DNA from 2 places in the Nocardia sp. CA-084685 genome. Region 1 is predicted to be linked to the other one. Evidence: riboswitches for the same ligand, from Rfam matches in the RefSeq annotation. Region 1 holds a riboswitch; the other holds the start of a gene.
What was found. Region 1 has a riboswitch for cobalamin ahead of ACQP2U_RS39765 (CbtB domain-containing protein). Riboswitches for the same ligand answer to the same signal wherever they lie in the genome.
Positions count from the first base shown of each region.

Region 2: linked by a shared signal. The riboswitch ahead of metE (5-methyltetrahydropteroyltriglutamate--homocysteine S-methyltransferase) and the one ahead of ACQP2U_RS39765 (CbtB domain-containing protein) in region 1 are both predicted to bind cobalamin.

Region 1 covers NZ_CP192094.1:9,013,343-9,022,954, forward strand. Annotated here, with positions in the region: gene radA (DNA repair protein RadA) at 1-628, shown strand, start outside; gene ACQP2U_RS39740 (hypothetical protein) at 716-1,396, opposite strand; gene ACQP2U_RS39745 (carbonic anhydrase) at 1,517-2,140, opposite strand; gene ACQP2U_RS39750 (A/G-specific adenine glycosylase) at 2,288-3,172, shown strand; gene ACQP2U_RS39755 (alpha/beta fold hydrolase) at 3,259-4,017, opposite strand; gene mhuD (mycobilin-forming heme oxygenase MhuD) at 4,511-4,825, shown strand; cobalamin riboswitch at 4,891-5,045, shown strand; gene ACQP2U_RS39765 (CbtB domain-containing protein) at 5,077-5,271, shown strand; gene ACQP2U_RS39770 (CbtA family protein) at 5,262-6,050, shown strand; gene ACQP2U_RS39775 (hypothetical protein) at 6,144-6,569, shown strand; gene ACQP2U_RS39780 (response regulator transcription factor) at 6,626-7,321, opposite strand; gene ACQP2U_RS39785 (sensor histidine kinase) at 7,318-8,610, opposite strand; gene ACQP2U_RS39790 (ABC transporter ATP-binding protein) at 8,960-9,612, shown strand, end outside.
Region 2 covers NZ_CP192094.1:7,114,134-7,123,745, reverse strand. Annotated here, with positions in the region: gene prpB (methylisocitrate lyase) at 1-41, shown strand, start outside; gene ACQP2U_RS31650 (bifunctional 2-methylcitrate synthase/citrate synthase) at 45-1,163, shown strand; gene ACQP2U_RS31645 (nuclear transport factor 2 family protein) at 1,259-1,645, shown strand; gene metE (5-methyltetrahydropteroyltriglutamate--homocysteine S-methyltransferase) at 2,097-4,349, opposite strand; cobalamin riboswitch at 4,491-4,719, opposite strand; gene ACQP2U_RS31635 (pyruvate carboxylase) at 5,239-8,643, shown strand; gene rsmD (16S rRNA (guanine(966)-N(2))-methyltransferase RsmD) at 8,640-9,200, shown strand; gene coaD (pantetheine-phosphate adenylyltransferase) at 9,255-9,612, shown strand, end outside.

The DNA of each region.
Region 1 (9,612 bases):
CTCCGATGAGGTCGGCTGTTTCGAATTGCACGACGACGGGATCTCCTGCGTCACCGATCCGTCCGGACTGTTCCTGCACCACCGCACCGATTCGGTATCGGGCACGGCGGTCACGGTGGCGATGGACGGTAAGCGGCCGCTGGTCGCTGAGGTGCAGGGGTTGACCGTGCACACCGAGATCCCGAATCCGCGGCGCGCGGTGAGCGGACTCGACTACAACCGGGTCGCGATGGTGCTCGCCGTACTGCAGAGCCGCGGGCGGGTGTTCCTCGGCAAGCACGACGTGTACGCCGCGACGGTCGGCGGCATGCGCCTGCTCGAGCCCGCCGCGGATCTCGCTGTGGCACTTGCCATTGCCAGTGCCGAGCGCGATCAGGCATTGCCGGTCGGCTGGGTCATCCTCGGTGAGGTCGGGTTGGCGGGTGAGGTGCGCCGGGTCACCGGTCTGGAGCGCAGACTCGCCGAAGCCGAACGCCTCGGCTTCACCACCGCCCTGGTGCCACCAGGCTTGGCACGCACCAAGAGCGGCATGAAGATCCACGAGGTGACCGACGTCAAATCGGCCATCCGCCTCGCGGGTCTTCGCAAACAGCGCGCCGCGGCCACCGAGACCGCCCCCGACTTCTGACCCGCTCCCGCACAACCCGAGTGATCACGCACTGCCAGTGGCTGTCGCGCGCGGGCTGTGCGCGATGGCCACTGGATATGCGACAGGTCATGCGATGTTGAAGGGTTCGGCGGCGCTGCGTAGTGAACCCAATTGGGCGATAACGGCATACGCGCCGGGCGGGACCTGGACGCGGTCGCCCGCACAATTGGGCTGGGAGGTCGAGCCGGACCAGGTAACCATGAAGGCCGCCTGCTCGCCCCGGTTCAAGGTGCGGACGTCGGGGGCGCCGTCCGGGTAGCAGTCGGTGCTCGACCACAGGCGGCGCTGGCCGTCGAGGGTGGTCACCGAGACCTGCTGGAGTCCGGAGCCGACATCGCGCGAACAGGCCGTAGACGAGATATTGGTGATCACGATGCCGAATACCGGATTCTCGCCGGTCTTGTAGGTCGGCTGCTCGACGGTAACCTTCACCGCGAGCGACTGATCCGGGCAGCTACCCGCGGCGACCTGACTGTTGTTGGCAGCCGCGGCGGTGGTGCCGGAGGGCTTCGCACTGGATTCGCCGGTCGTCGGCGGCGGCGTCGAGGCGGACGCGCCCGCTGGCTTATTCGTCGCCGACGCGGAACTCGCCGCGGCCGCCTTGGTCGTACCGGGCGAATCGCCGCCGCGCGTGACCGTCAATACCAACCAGATCACCAGTGCGAGCGCCACGACCAGGACGCCTACGGCGAGCGCGCGGCGTCGCCAGTAGATCTCCGGAGGCAGCGGTCCATTCGGTTCCAGCACGGAGTCAACGGTAAGGGCACGATCCGGTACAGCGACTCAGGACCCCGGCGTGTCGGATCGGAAAACCCGCGCATGGCAGGTAAATTCCGCTCCCACCGTCAGGCGTCTCGGACCGCGGTATCAGACCAGCTCACCGATATTGCCGACGACTCGCTGCAACTTCACTTCGCCCTCGGCCAGCTTGTACGTGACGCAGGCGATCGCGCACTCACCCGTCGCAACGCGCTGCGAAATGATCATCGAGCGCTGCATGAGCAGTCGACTGGTCTCCACCACATGCCTGGCCTCCATCTCGTCGACGGTGGACAGTCCCTCCCTGCGGCCGATCAGAATCGACGGCGCGACCCGCTCGACCACACTGCGGATGAATCCGCCGGGTACTTCACCGCCGTCGAGCGCGTCGATGGTGGCCTTCACCGCACCACAGCTGTCGTGCCCGAGCACCACGATCAGCGGCACATTCAAGACTTGCACACCGTACTCGATCGAGCCGAGCACCGAGCTGTCCACGACATGGCCCGCGGTGCGCACGACGAACATATCGCCGAGGCCCTGGTCGAAAATCAGTTCTGCGGCAACGCGGGAGTCACCGCAGCCGAACAGGATCGCGTGCGGGTGCTGGCCGCTGACGAGCTTGGCCCGGTCGACCGCACCCTGGCTAGGATGCAGCAGGTTGCCGCTCACGAAGCGTTCATTGCCCTCGCGAAGGGATTTCCAGGCACTGATCGGGTTGGAATCCGGCATACCGACCATTGTGCACATCGCAGTGGTTACCAGCGAGTCCGGTTCGTTACGGCTCGGCAAATATCGACCGGCCGCAGGACAATAGGAACGGTGAGGGCAGTGTCGGAGGGCGGCGCAGCGCAACAGCGTACAGGCGGAAAAACCGAGATCACGACGGGCAGCAACCGGGTGGATGCCGAGTCGTTGCTGGACTGGTACCGGGCGACCGCGCGGGACCTGCCGTGGCGGCGCGAGGACGTCACCGCCTGGCAGATCCTGATGAGCGAAATCATGCTGCAGCAGACGCCGGTGGTGCGGGTCGAGCCGATCTGGCGCGAGTGGGTCGCGCGCTGGCCCGTCCCCTCGGCCATGGCGGCCTCATCGCAGGCCGAGGTGCTGCGCGCCTGGGGCAAGCTCGGCTATCCGCGGCGGGCGTTGCGGCTGCACGAATGCGCCAAGGTGCTCGCCGAGGAGCACGGCGACGAGGTGCCGACCGATGTCGATGTGCTGCTCGGTCTGCCGGGTATCGGCGCGTATACCGCGCGTGCGGTGGCTTGTTTCGCCTACGGACAGCGAGTTCCGGTGGTGGACACCAATGTTCGCCGCGTGGTCGCGCGTGCGGTGCACGGGCGGGCGGAGGCGGGGAATCCGTCGTCGCGCGATCTGCCCGAGACCGAAGCGCTACTGCCGCGCCGAATCGACCATGCCGCAATGTTTTCCGCCGCGCTGATGGAGCTCGGCGCGACGGTATGCAGGGCTCGCACGCCCGACTGCTCGCGCTGCCCGCTGCCCGAATGCGCGTGGGTTTCCGCGGGCAGGCCGGTCTCCGATGTGGTGCGCAAGACGCAGAAGTACGAGGGCACCGATCGTCAGGCGCGTGGCCGGTTGCTCGACGTGTTGCGCGAGGCGGCTGGTCCGGTCGAGCGAATCCGCCTGGATCTGGCCTGGACTCGCGATCCCGGCCAACGCGACCGCGCATTGGACTCGCTGCTCGTCGATGGCCTCATCGAACAGACTCCCGACGGGCTGTTCGCCCTGGCCGGCGAGGGCTGAACCAATCGCAACCGGGGTTGTAGTGGCCGCAATCCCGACCACATGAAGGGCCACGACGGCTTGTCAGCCCTGTCCAGCTGACGAGATCAATCTCGTACGCGGTGGTCGAGAATTTTGCGAAGGAAGGCTTCTACCTCGGTGCGGTAGCGCTCGGGCTGATCGTCGTGAACCAGGTGTCCGGAGTTCGGGATTCGGACGTAGACGGCATCGGGATGGACCTCGGCCATCTGCCGCATCTGCCCCGCGGGGGTGATGGTGAATTCGCCTTCGATCAAGAGCGCCGGCGCTTCGACCGCGCGCCATTGCGTCCAGAAGTCGCGGGTCCCCCACTCCTCGGAGATATCGCGGAAGGTCGCGACCGAACCGTGTAGGCGATAGCCGTCCGGCCCCTGATCGAAAGAGTCGAGGAAGTACCGCCCGGCGATCGGGCCGAAGAAATCCAACACCGCGTCCGCATTCGGAAATGGCTGCGGCCAGGCCTCGATCATGGCCGCCCAGTTCGCGGCGGTGCGGCCGCGGAAGTCGGGGGCGATATCCTCGACCACCAGCGCGCGCACCCGCTGCGGATACTGCGCCGCGAATACCCAGCCGTGCAGGCCACCCATCGAATGTCCGATGACCACCATGGGTTCGGAAATTTCGGCGGTCGCCGAAGCGAGGTCATCGATGAAGGCCTCGGTGGTCGGCTCCACGGGTGCGGGGCGACCGTGACCAGCGGCGTCGAAGGTGTAGATGTGGCCGAACTTCCGCAGCCAGCCCAGTTGATCGCGCCAGGTGCGGGCACTGCCCATCAGTCCGTGCAGCAGCAGGATCGGCACTCCCGCTCCGCCTTCGTCGTACAACACTGTGTTATCTTGCCGCGCCTTCGGCGCGGCGGGTTCGCGGCCCCCTGGTGTCTCGCGTCCGAGCCGTCGAGACTCGCGCCTGCGGCGCATGCGCTTCGACGACTCGCACGCGAGACTGGCCGCGAACATCGCACGTAAGACTCGCTCCGTGGTGGTTGCTGGAACGGGACGTTCGGCACCTACTGCCCGCATGCGGGAAGGCGAGTCCCGTGACTTCGTCACAGGCGCTTCGACGGCTCGGACGCGAGACGGGCCGCGAACATCGCACGTAAGACAGCTCCGTGGTGGTTGCTGGAACGGGACGTTCGGCACCTACTGCCCGCATGCGGGAAGGCGAGTCCCGTGACTTCGTCACAGGCGCTTCGACGACTCGCACGCGAGCTCCTCGCTCGTAAGAGCCGTCATCGCAGAGTCTCGCAATCGACTCACCTCCGATGGTCTACCCCGCATGCGCCGCGGGGTGCCCGGTTGGCACGGACGTATCGTCGGAGCCATGGCTGTTGTGAAGATCAATGCGATCGAGGTTCCGGAGGGCGCTGGCCCCGAGTTGGAGAAGCGATTCGCCCATCGCGCGCATGCGGTCGAGGGCTCGCCGGGTTTCCTCGGCTTCCAGTTGTTGCGTCCGGTGGCCGGGGAGAACCGGTACTTCGTTGTCACCCAGTGGGATTCGGAGGAGTCGTTCGCGGCGTGGCGGGACGGACCCGCGCGCGAGGCGCACGCCGGCGAGCGGCAGAAGCCGGTTTCCACGGGTGCCTCGCTGCTGGAGTTCGAGGTCGTGCTGGACGTCGCGGCCAAGTCCGCTTCCTGAAACCGCTGGACACAGACGCGGCGCGCGACTCGCCCATCCCGGCCTGGGCAAGTTGCCCGCCGTGTTGACGGCGGGTGCGAACGGATGTCACAGTTCGAAATGACAAACGCGAGGGTGACGCGGTAATTCGGTGAAATTCCGAAGCGGTCGCGCCACTGTGTTCTTGCACCGAGTCCTTGGTGCCGGAAAGCCAGACACCGGCACCTTCGCACCGAACAACTCACGGGACGCGCATCCCTAGGAGGACTCGAATGGCTATCGCGCATTCACCGAGTCGGGCAACTGATTCACTCGGCACGCTGCTCATCGCGGTGGGCGTCGTTCTTCTCGCATTGCTCACGCTGTACCTGGTCGGCTTCGACCAGGGCGTCATCTCGCGCAGCGGGATGTACCTGCATGAGCTCATGCACGACGGACGTCACCTGCTCGGTGTGCCGTGCCATTGATCGGATCCCTCAAGACCCTGCTGCTCCGTGGCCTGCTGGCCGGCCTCATCGCCGGTCTGCTGGCTGCGACAGTGGGCTACTTCGTCGGCGAACCCAAGATCGATGCCGCCATCTCCATCGAAGAAGCCGATTCCGCTGGAGAACACGCGGCCGAGCACGTCAACGAACCAGCCGCGCATACGCACGGCGACGAGGAAGAAGCGCTGGTCAGCCGTTCCGGACAGAAGTTCGGGCAGTTCCTTGCTCTCGGGCTTGCCGGGCTCGCGCTCGGGGCGATCTTCGCTTCGGTCGCTTATTTCGCCCGGCGGTACACCAGCTTGTCGGGGCCCAAGCTCGCACTCGGATTGGCATTGGCCGGTTGGACCGCGATTGTCGCGGTGCCGTTCTTCAAATACCCGGCCAATCCACCCGCCGTTGGTGAACCGGACACCATCAACCAGCGCACTCTGCTGTGGGTCGCAGCGGTGCTACTCGGCCTGGCTGCGGTCGGCATCGGGCTGTTCGTCTACAAACTGCTTGCCGCGCAACTGGGTACGGTCCGGCTGATCGCCGGGGTCGCGGCGTTCGTGCTCATTGTCGTGCTCGGGTACGTCCTGTTGCCCGGCGTCAACGAGGTGAACGACGATTTCCCGGCTGTGCTGCTGTGGCAATTCCGTGCGACATCGCTCGGCGAGACGGCCACTCTGTGGGCCTGCCTCGGCCTCGGCTTCGCGGCACTCACCGAATTCGCCATGCGCGATAGCACTCCGGTACGAGCCTCAGTTGCTACCGCGGGCTGATCCATAGTCCGGACCGCGAAAGGCAGTGTTGGTCTTATGACCGGCACTGCCTTTTCCGTACGGCTACGAAACGACCGACCACGCTCGGTTGCCGTGGCATTCACCGGACTTGTCATCGCGCTGCTATGCGGCGTCGGCGAGGCCATCGCCTACACTGCCGTGCAATTGGACCGTCCGAACGCCGATATCGGCTCGCTTGCAACAGGTCTGGCTATTCGCGGCGGAATCTATCTGGCGGTTCTCGGCGTGGCCGTCCGGATGGCGCGCGGTGCCCGCTGGGCCAGGACGGTGCTCACCGTTGGCATCGGCGTGATCGGCCTGGCCTCGCTGATAATCGAACCACTGGCAGCCACGTTGTCCGCCAAGCAGATCAGCGACCTATTCGACAACCTCACCGCGTCAGCGGTGATCATCGGAACCTTGCGCACCGGCCACATCGTCGCCGTCCTGATTGCCATCCCCGCCATGTACCACCCGAGTGCCCGCCGCTACTTCCGGGCATTGGTGTCGCAACGGTAGTGACACGCTCGCACAGGCTATTTGGTAGCGCGGTAGTCACCGGGTGCGCGACAGCATTATTGCCAGCGGGGTCGGACCATGCCGGATTCGTAGGCCATGACTACGAGTTGGGTGCGGTCTCGCGCGTCCAGTTTCATGAGAATGCGGCTGACATGGGTGCGGGCGGTGGCGGGGCTCATGAACAGGCGCTCGCCGATTTCGGCATTGGTGAGGCCCTCGGCTACCAGGGTCATCACCTGGCGCTCGCGGTCGGTCAACTCGGTGAAGGCGGCGGGCGGGGGTTGTTTGGCGTGGGCCGAGAACTCGGCGATGAGGCGGCGCGTAACGCCGGGCGAGAGCAGGGCATCACCCGCGGCGACGACTCGGACAGCGCGGACGAGATCAGCGGGCTCGGTGTGTTTGACCAGGAACCCCGTTGCCCCCGCGCGCATCGCTTCGAAGACGTATTCGTCGAGTTCGAAGGTGGTCAGAACAACTACCCGCACCTCGGCGAGTTTCGGATCCTCAGCGATCATTCGGGTGGCGGCAAGTCCGTCCAGAACGGGCATTCTGATATCCATCAGGACCACGTCCGGGGTCAGACTGCGGGTCATGCGGACGGCTTGTTCACCGTTGTCGGCCTCGCCCACCACCTCGATGCCGTCCTGCGCGTCGAGCAGCGCGACGAAACCGCCGCGCACAAGCGCCTGATCGTCTGCAACAAGCACCCGAACCGGCCCACCTGTCGAATTGCCACGGGATCCCGCGTTCATCGCGCCTCCTCCTGAGCCCCCACCTGGGACGGTAGCCGAGCCACCACGCGGTATCCGCCACTCGGCCGGGGACCGGCGATGAGCTGGCCGCCGAGGGCGTGGGCGCGCTCGCGCATGCCGAGAATGCCATTGCCGCCGCTGGCCCCGGACTTCGATTGTGTGCCGGTGGCGCGAGCATTGTCGATGGTGATCTCGACCGAATCGGCGGCGTAGCGGATGGTCACCGCGGCCGGCGCGCCGGGTGCGTGGCGGACCACATTGGTCAGCGATTCCTGGATGATGCGGGCCGCCGCCACATCGACGACGCTTGGCAGCTTGTGTGCGGTGCCGATTATGCGGGTGTCGACCGTGAGACCAGCCGCGCGAGTGCGCTGCAGCAGTGCGTCCAAGTCTTGGATGCTCGGAGCCGGGCTCCGCGGCGCGGACGGCCGATCCTCGACGCTGCGAGCAACAGAATTGCCTTGGGCCCGTTGCGATTGCGCAGGCGCTGATTCGGTCTCGAGCTCGACATCGGAGTCGCGCACTTCGGCCGCGCTACCGTTGCGGATCGCGTGCAGCAACGTATGCACCTCGACCAACGCATCCTTGCTCGCCGTCTTGATCGCCGCGAGCGCAGATTGGGCCTGTTCCGGTTTCTTGGCGAAAAGCTCCAACGCCACCGAGGACTGAACATTGATCAGCGAAAGACTGTGCGCCAGGACATCGTGCAGCTCACGCGCGATCGCAAGCCGCTCTTCACTGGCTCGCCGTTCCCGCTGCGCCTCCTCATCGCGACGCGCCGCCTCGGCCCGCTGCCTTCGGGCGACAAGCACTGCCTTGCGCTGACGGATACCCTCGGCGATCGCGACCAGTATCCCCAGCCAGGCGATCATGCCGAAGGCCAGCCACGGGTCGGCCGGATGCCCGACCAGCGCGGGCAGCGGCCACAGCAGCACGAGATAGCCGATCGGCGCGAGCGGATATGTCCACCAGCGTGATCCGACGATCGCGGCGCTGATGAATGCGATCACCAGGGAAACGAAAATCGGGCCGTAGCCGTAGCCGCGCAGCAGATACACCGCGCAGGTCGCGATCGTCACGAGCAGCGCGGGCAGCGGGTAGGAACGGCGTAGCAAGAGCGCCACCGGTCCGATGAGCAACAGCACATAGCCGAGCGCGTCGAGTGAGTGCACTCCGGTCTGGCGCAGGTTGGCATTGCGTCCCCCACCGATCTGTATCACCGCGACGACGAGCGCGAGCACCCAGTCCTGAACGACCGGGCCACGTTTCGATTCCCCTGGCGCTGTCACATGTGCAGCCTATTAGCCCGGACGCGTCACGACGTCCGCCGCGCTACGTATGCCCGCCCTCCTCCCCCGAATATATTTCCGATCGCGGCCTCACATGGTCGCGTCACGGGCCGTCAGTCGAGGTGACGTCCAGGATTTGGGCATTCCCGAACACCCTCGCTCCGCGACGGTGGCGGCGCATACGCCGCGCTGATGCACATCGTCGGCACCGCTGCGGTGACCGGAGCATATGCTGGGCGACATCAGTCCTCACGGCCGCTTTCACGGTCTTTCGTAGGCCGCTTTACGTACGCCGAGCATCGCCGCGCGACGGATGTGTCCCCCCTGGTCGGGGGCGGATTCTCGGTGCATGACAGATTCCATCGTGGTCACCGCAGGGCTGACCAAACGCTTCGGCACGCATACAGCCGTCGACGGCGTGCATATGAATGTCGCGCCCGGCGAGATCTACGGCTTCCTCGGCCCGAACGGTGCGGGTAAGACGACCACGCTGCGGATGCTCGTCGGTTTGATCCGTCCTACCGAGGGCACCGCCACCGTGCTCGGGCATACCCCCGGCGATCCGGCTGTGGTGCGCCGCATCGGCGTCCTCATCGAGGGCCCCGGCTTCTACCCGTACCTCACCGGCCGCGACAACCTGCGGGTACTCGCGAAATACCGCGGCATCGAGCCCGTCGAGGTAGAGCACGCACTCGACCTCGTCGGCCTCGCCAATCGCGCCGACGATAAATTCCGCAGCTACTCCCTCGGCATGAAGCAGCGCCTCGGCGTCGGGGCGGCCCTGCTCGGCCGTCCCGATCTGCTGATTCTGGACGAGCCGACCAATGGCCTCGACCCACAGGGCATGGCCGAAATGCGGGAGCTCATCACGACTCTCGCCGGTGATGGTCACACGGTGCTGTTGTCCAGCCACATGCTCAGCGAGGTCCAGGAGATCTGCGACCGCGTCGGGGTGATCTCCGGCGGACAACTGCTCACCGAATCCACCGTCGCCGAATTGCG
Region 2 (9,612 bases), 1.9 Mb from region 1:
ACTTCGATTCCGGAATCTTCGATTTCACCGTGAGTGAGTAAACGATGACTGAGATCAAAAAGGGTTTGGCCGGGGTGGTGGTCGATACCACCACCATCTCCAAGGTTGTACCCGAGACGAATTCGCTGACCTATCGCGGCTATGCCGTGCAGGATCTGGCGCGGCACTGCAGCTTCGAGGAGGTCGCATATCTGCTGTGGTACGGCGAACTTCCCGATGCCGCCCAACTCCAACTGCTGTGTCAACGTGAACGCGCACAGCGGCGCATCGATCGGTCGATACTGTCGCTCATTCAGACGATGCCGCAGAACTGTCATCCGATGGATGTGGTCCGGACCGTGGTCAGCTATCTCGGCGCGGAGGATGCGGAACTCGATGCCGCACAGGGTGATCGGGCATCGTTGGCGAAGGCGCTGCGGCTTGCCGCGGTGCTGCCCGCAGTTGTCGCCACTGACATGCGCCGCCGTCGTGGACTGGAACCTATTGCGCCACACTCCCATCTTGGTTTCGCCGAGAATTTTCTGAACATGTGCTTCGACAAAATGCCGGATCCGCGCGTCGTGCGTGCTTTCGAGACTTCACTGATCCTGTACGCGGAGCACAGTTTCAACGCCTCTACCTTCGCCGCGCGGGTGGTCACCTCGACCGGATCGGATATGTACAGCGCGATCACCGCCGCGATCGGTGCGCTCAAGGGGCCACTGCACGGCGGTGCGAATGAGGCTGTCATGCGCGCGATGCTCGAAATCGGCGAGCCCGAACGTGCTGCGGAGTGGTTGCGCGCCAAGTTGTCCGGCAAACAGAAGGTGATGGGGTTCGGACATCGCGTGTACACCAACGGCGACTCGCGGGTGCCGACTATGCGAGCAGCCCTGGACCAAGTCGTGCAGGTGACCGGCGGGCAGCGCTGGTCGCGCATGTACACCGCATTGGAGCAGGCCATGGCCGAGGCCACCGGCATCAACCCCAACCTCGACTTCCCGGCCGGACCCGCCTACTACCTGATGGGCTTCGATATCGAGATGTTCACGCCGATCTTCGTACTGAGTCGCATCACCGGCTGGACCGCCCACATCATCGAGCAGTCCGCCGCTAATGCCCTGATCCGCCCGCTATCCGAATATGTCGGAGTACCGCAACGCGAACTGCTGATCGCGGGCTGATCCTGGCGCAACCAAGCGATTGTTTGGTGTAATCGGTGCGATCGAATCGACCGATGTGCCCGATCGCATCGGCACAAGGAAGCGAGCGAACTTCAATGCCGAGCCCCGACGAAATCGTCACCGCCATGTGCCGTAGCTGGGCCGATCCCGACCCGGACCGGATCAGTGCCTTCTTCGCCGAAGACGCCGTCTACCACAACATTCCGATGGAACCCATCAACGGCCGCGCCGCTATCCGCGATTTCATCGCCGGGTTCCTCAACACCTTCGAATCCATTGAATTCGACGTCCACCACCAGGTTGCCGCCGGGAATATCGTCATGAACGAACGCACCGATATCCTGCGCGGCCTCGGCAAAGACACGCCGCTGCCGGTCGTGGGCGTCTTCGAAGTCGCCAACGGCGCCATCACTGCCTGGCGCGACTATTTCGATATGGCCGCCATCAACCGCGCCTTCGGAAACGAGCCCGCGGACCGATAACCGAGGAAACGGCGGAACCGAATCGGTCGCCCCTGCGTCGAATAGGACATCGGGGGTGATATCGATGGCGACGTATGAGGAGGGGTTACGCATGGATCGTTGCTCGGGATGTCATACGGTTTGGCGGCGGGGAGTGAGCGCGCGGTCGCGCATGCGGCCGATGGTGCGCAACGGTGAGAATTGTGAGCGGTACACGCCGCGCCGTCGGCTCCGGCCGTTCCCCGGGACCGAATCTCATTGACAGGCAGCCCGATAGCGCGGCGACCACACCGCGCTATCGGGCGGCGTGGTCGTGTGCGGATGTGGTCGATCGCGCGGTCGGGTGTTCGCATAGGACGACCTGGCCACTGTCGAGTTCGGCGTGGACACCGTTGGGCCAACAGCGGGACGGGCGCGAACCCTGGCGAGCGCGCCCGCCCTCCCGTTTCGAGAGGGCGAGCGCACTATCCGGCTAGCGCACCGCGGCCGCGGCTGTGACGAGATTGCGCAACGACGCCTCCACCTCGACCGGCCCACGCGTCTTCAATCCGCAGTCCGGATTGACCCAAAGTCGTTCGGCGGGAACGGCCTTCAGTGCGGCACGCAGGGCGGCGGTGATCTCCTCCACACTCGGCACCCGGGGTGAGTGGATGTCGTACACCCCCGGTCCGACACCGAGATCGAAGCCAGCGGCAGTCAAATCGTCGAGCACCTCCATATGCGAGCGCGCCGCCTCGATCGAGGTCACATCGGCATCCAATCCGGCGATCGCATCGATGACCTCACCGAATTCCGAATAGCAGAGATGGGTGTGGATCTGAGTGGCATCCGACACCCCGGAGGTTGCCAACCGAAACGCTTCGACCGACCAATCCAGGTACTCGCCCTGATCAGCCACACGCAGCGGCAGCAGCTCCCGCAGTGCGGGCTCGTCGACCTGGATGATCCGAATGCCCGCGGCCTGCAGATCGAGCGTCTCGTCCCGGATCGCCAACGCCACCTGACGTGCCGAATCCGCCAATGGTTGGTCATCGCGCACGAACGACCAAGCCAGAATCGTCACCGGGCCGGTCAGCATGCCCTTGACCGGCTTATCGGTCAACGATTGCGCGTAGCTTATCCAATCCACCGTCATCGGCGCGGGCCGCGCCACATCCCCGAACAGAATCGGCGGCCGCACGCAACGGGTGCCGTAGGACTGCACCCAACCCGCCTCGGTGGCGGCGAATCCGTCGAGCTGCTCGGCGAAGTACTGCACCATGTCATTGCGCTCCGGCTCGCCGTGCACCAGCACGTCCAGGCCGAGTTTCTCTTGTAGCGCAATGACATCCGCGATTTCGGACCGCATCCGTCGCACGTACTCGGCCTGGTCGATCTCGCCCTTGCGCAGTGCCGCACGCGCCAGTCGGATCGTCGAGGTCTGTGGATATGAGCCGATGGTCGTCGTCGGCAGCGATGGCAGCCCCAGCCGCTCGGCCTGCAACGTCCGCCGCTGGTCCGCGGGAGCCCGTCGAGTTGCCTCGGGACCCAGCGTGGCCAGCCGCGCCCGCACCTGCGAATTGTTCGAACGAGGATCGGTGCCCCTAGTCGCGAGAGCGGCACGGACCGTTGCCAATTCATCCCGGATCGCCTCGGGCCCCGCGCGCAGTCCGGTCGCGAGTGACCGCACCTCCGCGACCTTCTCCGTGCCGAACGCCAGCCACGAACGCAGCCGTTGGTCGAGGCCGGTTTCGCTCGCCAAGGTGTAAGGCACATGCAGCAACGAGCAGGAACTCGACACCGCAATGGATTTCGCACATCCCACCAGCGTGCCGAGCGTCGCCAAAGCACTGTCCAGATCGGCCCGCCAGACATTACGTCCGTCGACCACACCCGCCACCAGCAGTTTGTCCATCAGCTCGGGCACCATATCGGGGACTTCAGCCGTGAAATCCACTGCGATACCTTCGATTTCGGTCTCGGCCAAGGCGCTCAACGCCGCACCCGGCCTGCCGAAGTAGGTGGCAACGAGCAGTGCGGGACGATCCGTCGCGCGGGACAGCTCGGCGTAGCTGCGCCGTACGAGTTCCAACTCGTCAGCGCTCAGATCGGTGACCAAGATGGGTTCGTCGAGCTGCACCCACTCCGCGCCCGCCACGGCCAGCAGCCGCAACAGCTCCCGATAGAGCGGCACCAGCTCATCGAGGCGATCCAGTGCCGCACCGCCTGTCGCCTTGGCCAGCTTCAGGAAGGTGATAGGCCCGACCACCACCGGGCGCGCGGGCACCCCCAGTGCGAGCGCCTCCCGCAACTCATCGAGCACCTTCGATGGCTGCAGCGAGAACACCGTCTCCGGACCGATTTCCGGCACCAGATAGTGGTAGTTGGTATCGAACCACTTGGTCATTTCCAGCGGCTCGACGGTGTCGGTGCCGCGTGCCGCCGCGAAATAGCGATCCAGCGGATCGGCGATACCGGCGACCCGGGGCGGCAGCGCGCCGAGCAGCACGGCGGTATCGAGCACCTGGTCGTAATAGGAAAAGGTGCCGACTGGGATGGAATCCAGTCCGGCGCTGTGCAATTCGGTCAGCTGATCGCGGCGCAGGTCAGCGGCGATCGCGTGCAGTCGCGCCGCGTCGATTCGCCCGGCCCAGTAGGACTCGGTGGCGCGCTTGAGCTCACGGTGCGGCCCCACCCGCGGGAGACCGAGAACCGTCGCGGTGAACGGGTTATGTGTAACAGTCACGAATTTCTCCAGTGCTGAGATCGAAGACCATCGCCCTACGAGCTAGCGGAGACCGAGTGACGTGCCGGTGCACCGACGGAGCCCGACAATCACACCAGAGATCCGCGCGCCCAATCCACGAGGCGGTGGCCGCCGGATACGGCGTATCCGACACGGCTGGCAGGTCTTCGGACTTGCGGGCACGGGCCTTCTGGCCGACCCCGTACGGGGCTCACCTACTGGCCGTCGCTTCCCGGGCTGACCGAAGTCGCTACGGCTTGCCCAGTGCTGATGACGGCGGTCGTTCCTGCATACCGCTGCGGGACAGTCCCGGATTCTCACCGGGTTCCCTCTCATCCGCGCACCGGCTACCCGATCCGCGAACTCGACTCCGTAACGCGACGACGGGGCTCCATCTCGTCTACGCACGGCGAACCAGCTGCGTCGACCAGCATAGTCTGTTCAGCCATCCCTTTTGCGTGCGCCAGTAAGCACTGGCGTCTACCACGGAGCGAGATGCTTGCGCGACCGTTCGCGGTCCGTCTCGCGTTCGTGTCGTTGGAGCGCATGTACTCGCAGGCGCGGGACACAACCATCTGGTATGCGTGCAGTGGGTGCTGAATGCCCTGCTACCAGCAACCGCAACGGAGCGAGTCTTGCGAGCGATCGTTCGCGGTCCGTCTCGCGTTCGAGCCGTCGAAGCGCATGCGCCGGAGGCGCGAGTCTCGACGGCTCGGACGCGAGACACAGGGGGCCGCGAACACGCCGCGGCGAAGCCGCGGCCAAATAACACAGCTATGTGTCAGCGGTATGAACACAACTTCGCAAGCATGCTAGGACCGGTTGTGAAGATTCCTGCGAAAGTGACTTCCCTGTCAGTCCACGATTCCGGGACGGGTACCTTAGTTCAATGTTCTCGAAAGTCTTGGTTGCCAACCGTGGCGAGATCGCCATCCGCGCCTTCCGAGCGGCCTACGAACTCGGCATCGGGACGGTTGCGGTCTTCCCGTACGAGGATCGCAACTCGGTCCACCGGTTGAAGGCCGCGGAGTCCTACCAGATCGGCGAACAGGGGCACCCGGTCCGGGCGTACCTGTCGATCGAGGCGATCATCGAGGCGGCCAAGTCCGCGGGTGCCGACGCCATTTACCCCGGTTATGGCTTCCTGTCGGAGAACCCGGACCTCGCGGCGGCCTGCGCCCGCGCGGGCATCACTTTCATCGGTCCATCGGCCGAAGTGCTCGAACTGGCTGGTAACAAGGCCCGCGCGATCGAGGCGGCACGAGCGGCGGGGCTGCCGGTGCTGCGCTCCAGCGCCCCTTCCGCCGATGTGGACGAACTGCTGGCCGCATCCGAGGACCTGGAATATCCGATCTTCGTGAAGGCCGTCGCGGGCGGCGGTGGGCGCGGTATGCGCCGGGTCGCCGATCCGGCACAGTTGCGCGAATCGATCGAGGCCGCGTCCCGCGAGGCGGAGTCGGCCTTCGGTGACCCGACCGTCTTTCTGGAACAGGCCGTGGTCAACCCGCGCCACATCGAGGTGCAGATCCTGGCCGATCAGCACGGCAATGTCATGCACCTGTTCGAGCGGGACTGTTCGGTGCAGCGCCGCCATCAGAAGGTAATCGAGCTCGCGCCCGCCCCGAATCTGGATCCCGCACTGCGCGAGCGCATTTGCAACGATGCGGTGGCCTTCGCTCGCCAGATCGGCTACAGCTGCGCGGGCACTGTCGAATTCCTGCTCGACGAGCGCGGCAACCACGTCTTCATCGAGATGAACCCGCGTATCCAGGTCGAGCACACGGTGACCGAGGAGATCACCGATGTCGATCTGGTGCAGTCCCAGCTGCGCATCGCTGCGGGGGAGAGCCTCGAGCAGCTCGGCCTGAGCCAGGACAAGGTCGCCATTCGCGGTGCGGCCCTGCAGTGCCGGATCACCACCGAGGATCCGGCCAACGGGTTCCGCCCCGACACCGGCCGCATCACCGCTTACCGCACCCCCGGCGGCGCGGGTATTCGTCTCGATGGCGGCGCGAACCTGGGCGCGGAAATCGGCGCCTACTTCGACTCGATGCTGGTCAAGCTCACCTGCCGCGGCCGCGATCTGCCCGCCGCGGTGGCGCGCGCCAGCCGTGCGCTCGCGGAATTCCGCATCCGCGGCGTCACCACCAATATCGGGTTCCTGCTCGCGGTGCTGGATGATCCGGACTTCAGGGCGGGCCGGGTCACCACCTCGTTCATCGATGAACGCCGGCAGTTGCTGACCCTGCGCGGTTCAGCCGACCGCGGCACCAAGATCCTCAACTACCTCGCCGATATCACCGTCAACAAGCCGCACGGTGAGCGTCCGACGACGGTGTATCCGCACGACAAACTGCCCGCCATCGATCTGAGCGTGCCGCCGCCGGACGGTTCCCGTCAGCGGCTGCTGCGCTTGGGCCCCGAAGGCTTCGCGCAGGCGCTGCGTGAGCAGAAGGCCGTCGGGGTCACCGATACCACCTTCCGTGATGCGCATCAGTCGCTGCTGGCCACTCGGGTGCGCACCAATGGTCTGCTCGGTGTCGCCGGACATGTCGCGCGTCTGACACCGGAGCTGCTGTCCGTCGAGGCTTGGGGCGGCGCGACTTACGATGTGGCGCTGCGCTTCCTGTTCGAGGACCCGTGGGAGCGGCTGGCGGCACTGCGCGAGGCGGTACCGAATATCTGTCTGCAGATGCTGCTGCGCGGACGGAATACGGTCGGTTACACGCCGTACCCGGAGCAGGTGACGCGCGCGTTCGTGCAGGAGGCGACCGACACCGGTATCGACATCTTCCGTATCTTCGACGCGCTCAACAATGTCGATCAGATGCGCCCGGCCATCGATGCGGTGCGCGAAACCGGTACGGCCATCGCGGAAGTCGCGATGAGCTATACCGGCGATCTGTCCAACCCGGACGAAAACCTCTACACCCTCGACTACTATCTCAAGCTCGCCGAGCAGATCGTCGACGCGGGTGCGCATGTGCTGGCCATCAAGGATATGGCGGGTCTGTTGCGCGCCCCGGCTGCCGCGACCCTGGTTTCCGCGCTGCGCAGCAACTTCGACCTGCCGGTGCACGTGCACACCCACGACACTCCAGGCGGTCAGCTGGCCACCTACCTCGCCGCCTGGCAGGCCGGTGCGGACGCGGTCGACGGTGCGAGTGCCGCCATGGCCGGAACTACTTCTCAGCCAGCGCTTTCCGCGATCGTGGCGGCCGCGGCGCACAGCGAATACGACACCGGTCTCAACCTGCAGAACGTCTGTGATCTGGAGCCGTACTGGGAGGCGCTGCGAAAGGTATACGCGCCCTTCGAATCCGGGCTGCCCGCGCCGACCGGCCGGGTCTACACCCACGAGATTCCGGGCGGTCAGCTGTCGAATCTGCGTCAGCAAGCCATCGCGCTCGGTCTCGGTGACCGCTTCGAAGAGGTCGAGGCGAAATACGCTGCGGCAGACCGACTGCTGGGCCGTCTGGTCAAGGTCACTCCGTCCTCGAAGGTGGTCGGTGACCTCGCGCTCGCACTGGTCGGCACCGGTGTCGACATCGAAAGTTTCGCCGCCGATCCGGGCCGCTACGACATTCCGGATTCGGTAATCGGTTTCCTGCGTGGCGAACTCGGCAATCCGGCGGGCGGCTGGCCTGAGCCGTTCCGCAGTCGGGCGTTGGCCGGGCGCGGCGCGGCCAAGCCGGAGACCGCGCTGACCCCGGCGGACGAAGCCGGACTCGCCGGTTCCTCCGAAGAGCGCCGCGCCACGCTCAACCGGCTGCTGTTCCCCGGCCCAACCGCCGAATTCCTCGCCCACCGGGAAAAGTACGGCGACACCATGGGCCTGTCGGCAAACCAGTTCTTCTACGGATTGCGCCGCGGTGAGGAACACCGTGTGCAATTGGAGAAGGGCGTCACCCTGCTCATCGGACTGGAGGCCATCTCCGAACCCGATGAGCGCGGTATGCGCACGGTCATGTGCATCATGAACGGCCAACTGCGCCCGGTGGCCGTGCGCGACCGATCCATCGCCAGCGATATCCCGGCCGCTGAGAAGGCTGATAAGAACAACCAGAGCCATATCGCTGCCCCGTTCGCCGGTGTGGTGACACTTGCCGTGTCCGAAGGCGATTCGATCGCGGCGGGCGATACCGTCGGCACCATCGAGGCGATGAAGATGGAGGCAGCGATCACCGCGCCGCGCGGGGGCATCGTCGGGCGCGTCGCGATCGGCAAGGTACAGCAGGTCGAAGGCGGTGACCTGCTGGTCGAACTCACGGTGCGCGAGTCCGCGGCCGAATGACCCGGATCGTCGCGGGTACCGCGGGCGGGCGCCGGCTACGCGTCCCGCCCGCGGGCACCCGCCCCACCTCCGATCGGGTGCGCGAGGCCCTGTTCAGCGCCCTCGACGCCCGCATCGATTTCGACGGCCTCCGTGTACTCGACCTCTACGCCGGGTCCGGTGCACTGGGCCTGGAGGCCCTCTCCCGCGGCGCCACCCACGCCCTACTCATCGAGTTCGACCGCAAGGCCGCCGCCATCGTGCGCGGCAATATCGCCGACCTCGGTCTGCCGGGTGCCGAACTCCGCATCGGCTCCGTCGCCACCGTCCTGGCGGGCGGCGGCGCGGGAAAGTACGACGTGGTCTTCTCCGATCCGCCCTACGACGTCGACACCGCGACGGTCACCGCCGACCTACGCGCCCTCGCCGAACACGACTGGATGGCACCGGACGCCCTCGTCGTAGTCGAGCGTTCCATCCGCTCACCCGAGATCGTCTGGCCCGCAGGCTATATCCCCGCCAAGCCGCGCAAGTACGGCGAAACCCGCATCGAACTAGCCGAGTTCGCCCCGGAGTAACTCCGCCATCGCGGCATTCGAGGCCACGATCCGGCCTCCTGATACCGTCTGTCCATGGCAGAAGCGTTGTGCCCGGGCTCGTTCGACCCGGTGACCAATGGACATATCGACGTCTTCGCGCGGGCCGCAGCCCAGTTCGACGAGGTCGTGGTGACCGTCATGATCAATCCCAAGAAACAGGGGATGTTCAGCGTCGAGGAGCGCATGGAGATGCTGCGCGAGGCCACCGCGCACCTGCCCAATGTCCGGGTGGATTCCTGGCAGGGGCTGCTGGTGGATTTCGCCAAGCAGGAGGGCATCGGCGCGATCGTCAAGGGTCTGCGCGATGCTACCGACTTCGGCTACGAACTGCAGATGGCGCAGATGAACAAGAAGCTCAGCGGCGTCGACACCTTCTTCATCGCCCCCAACC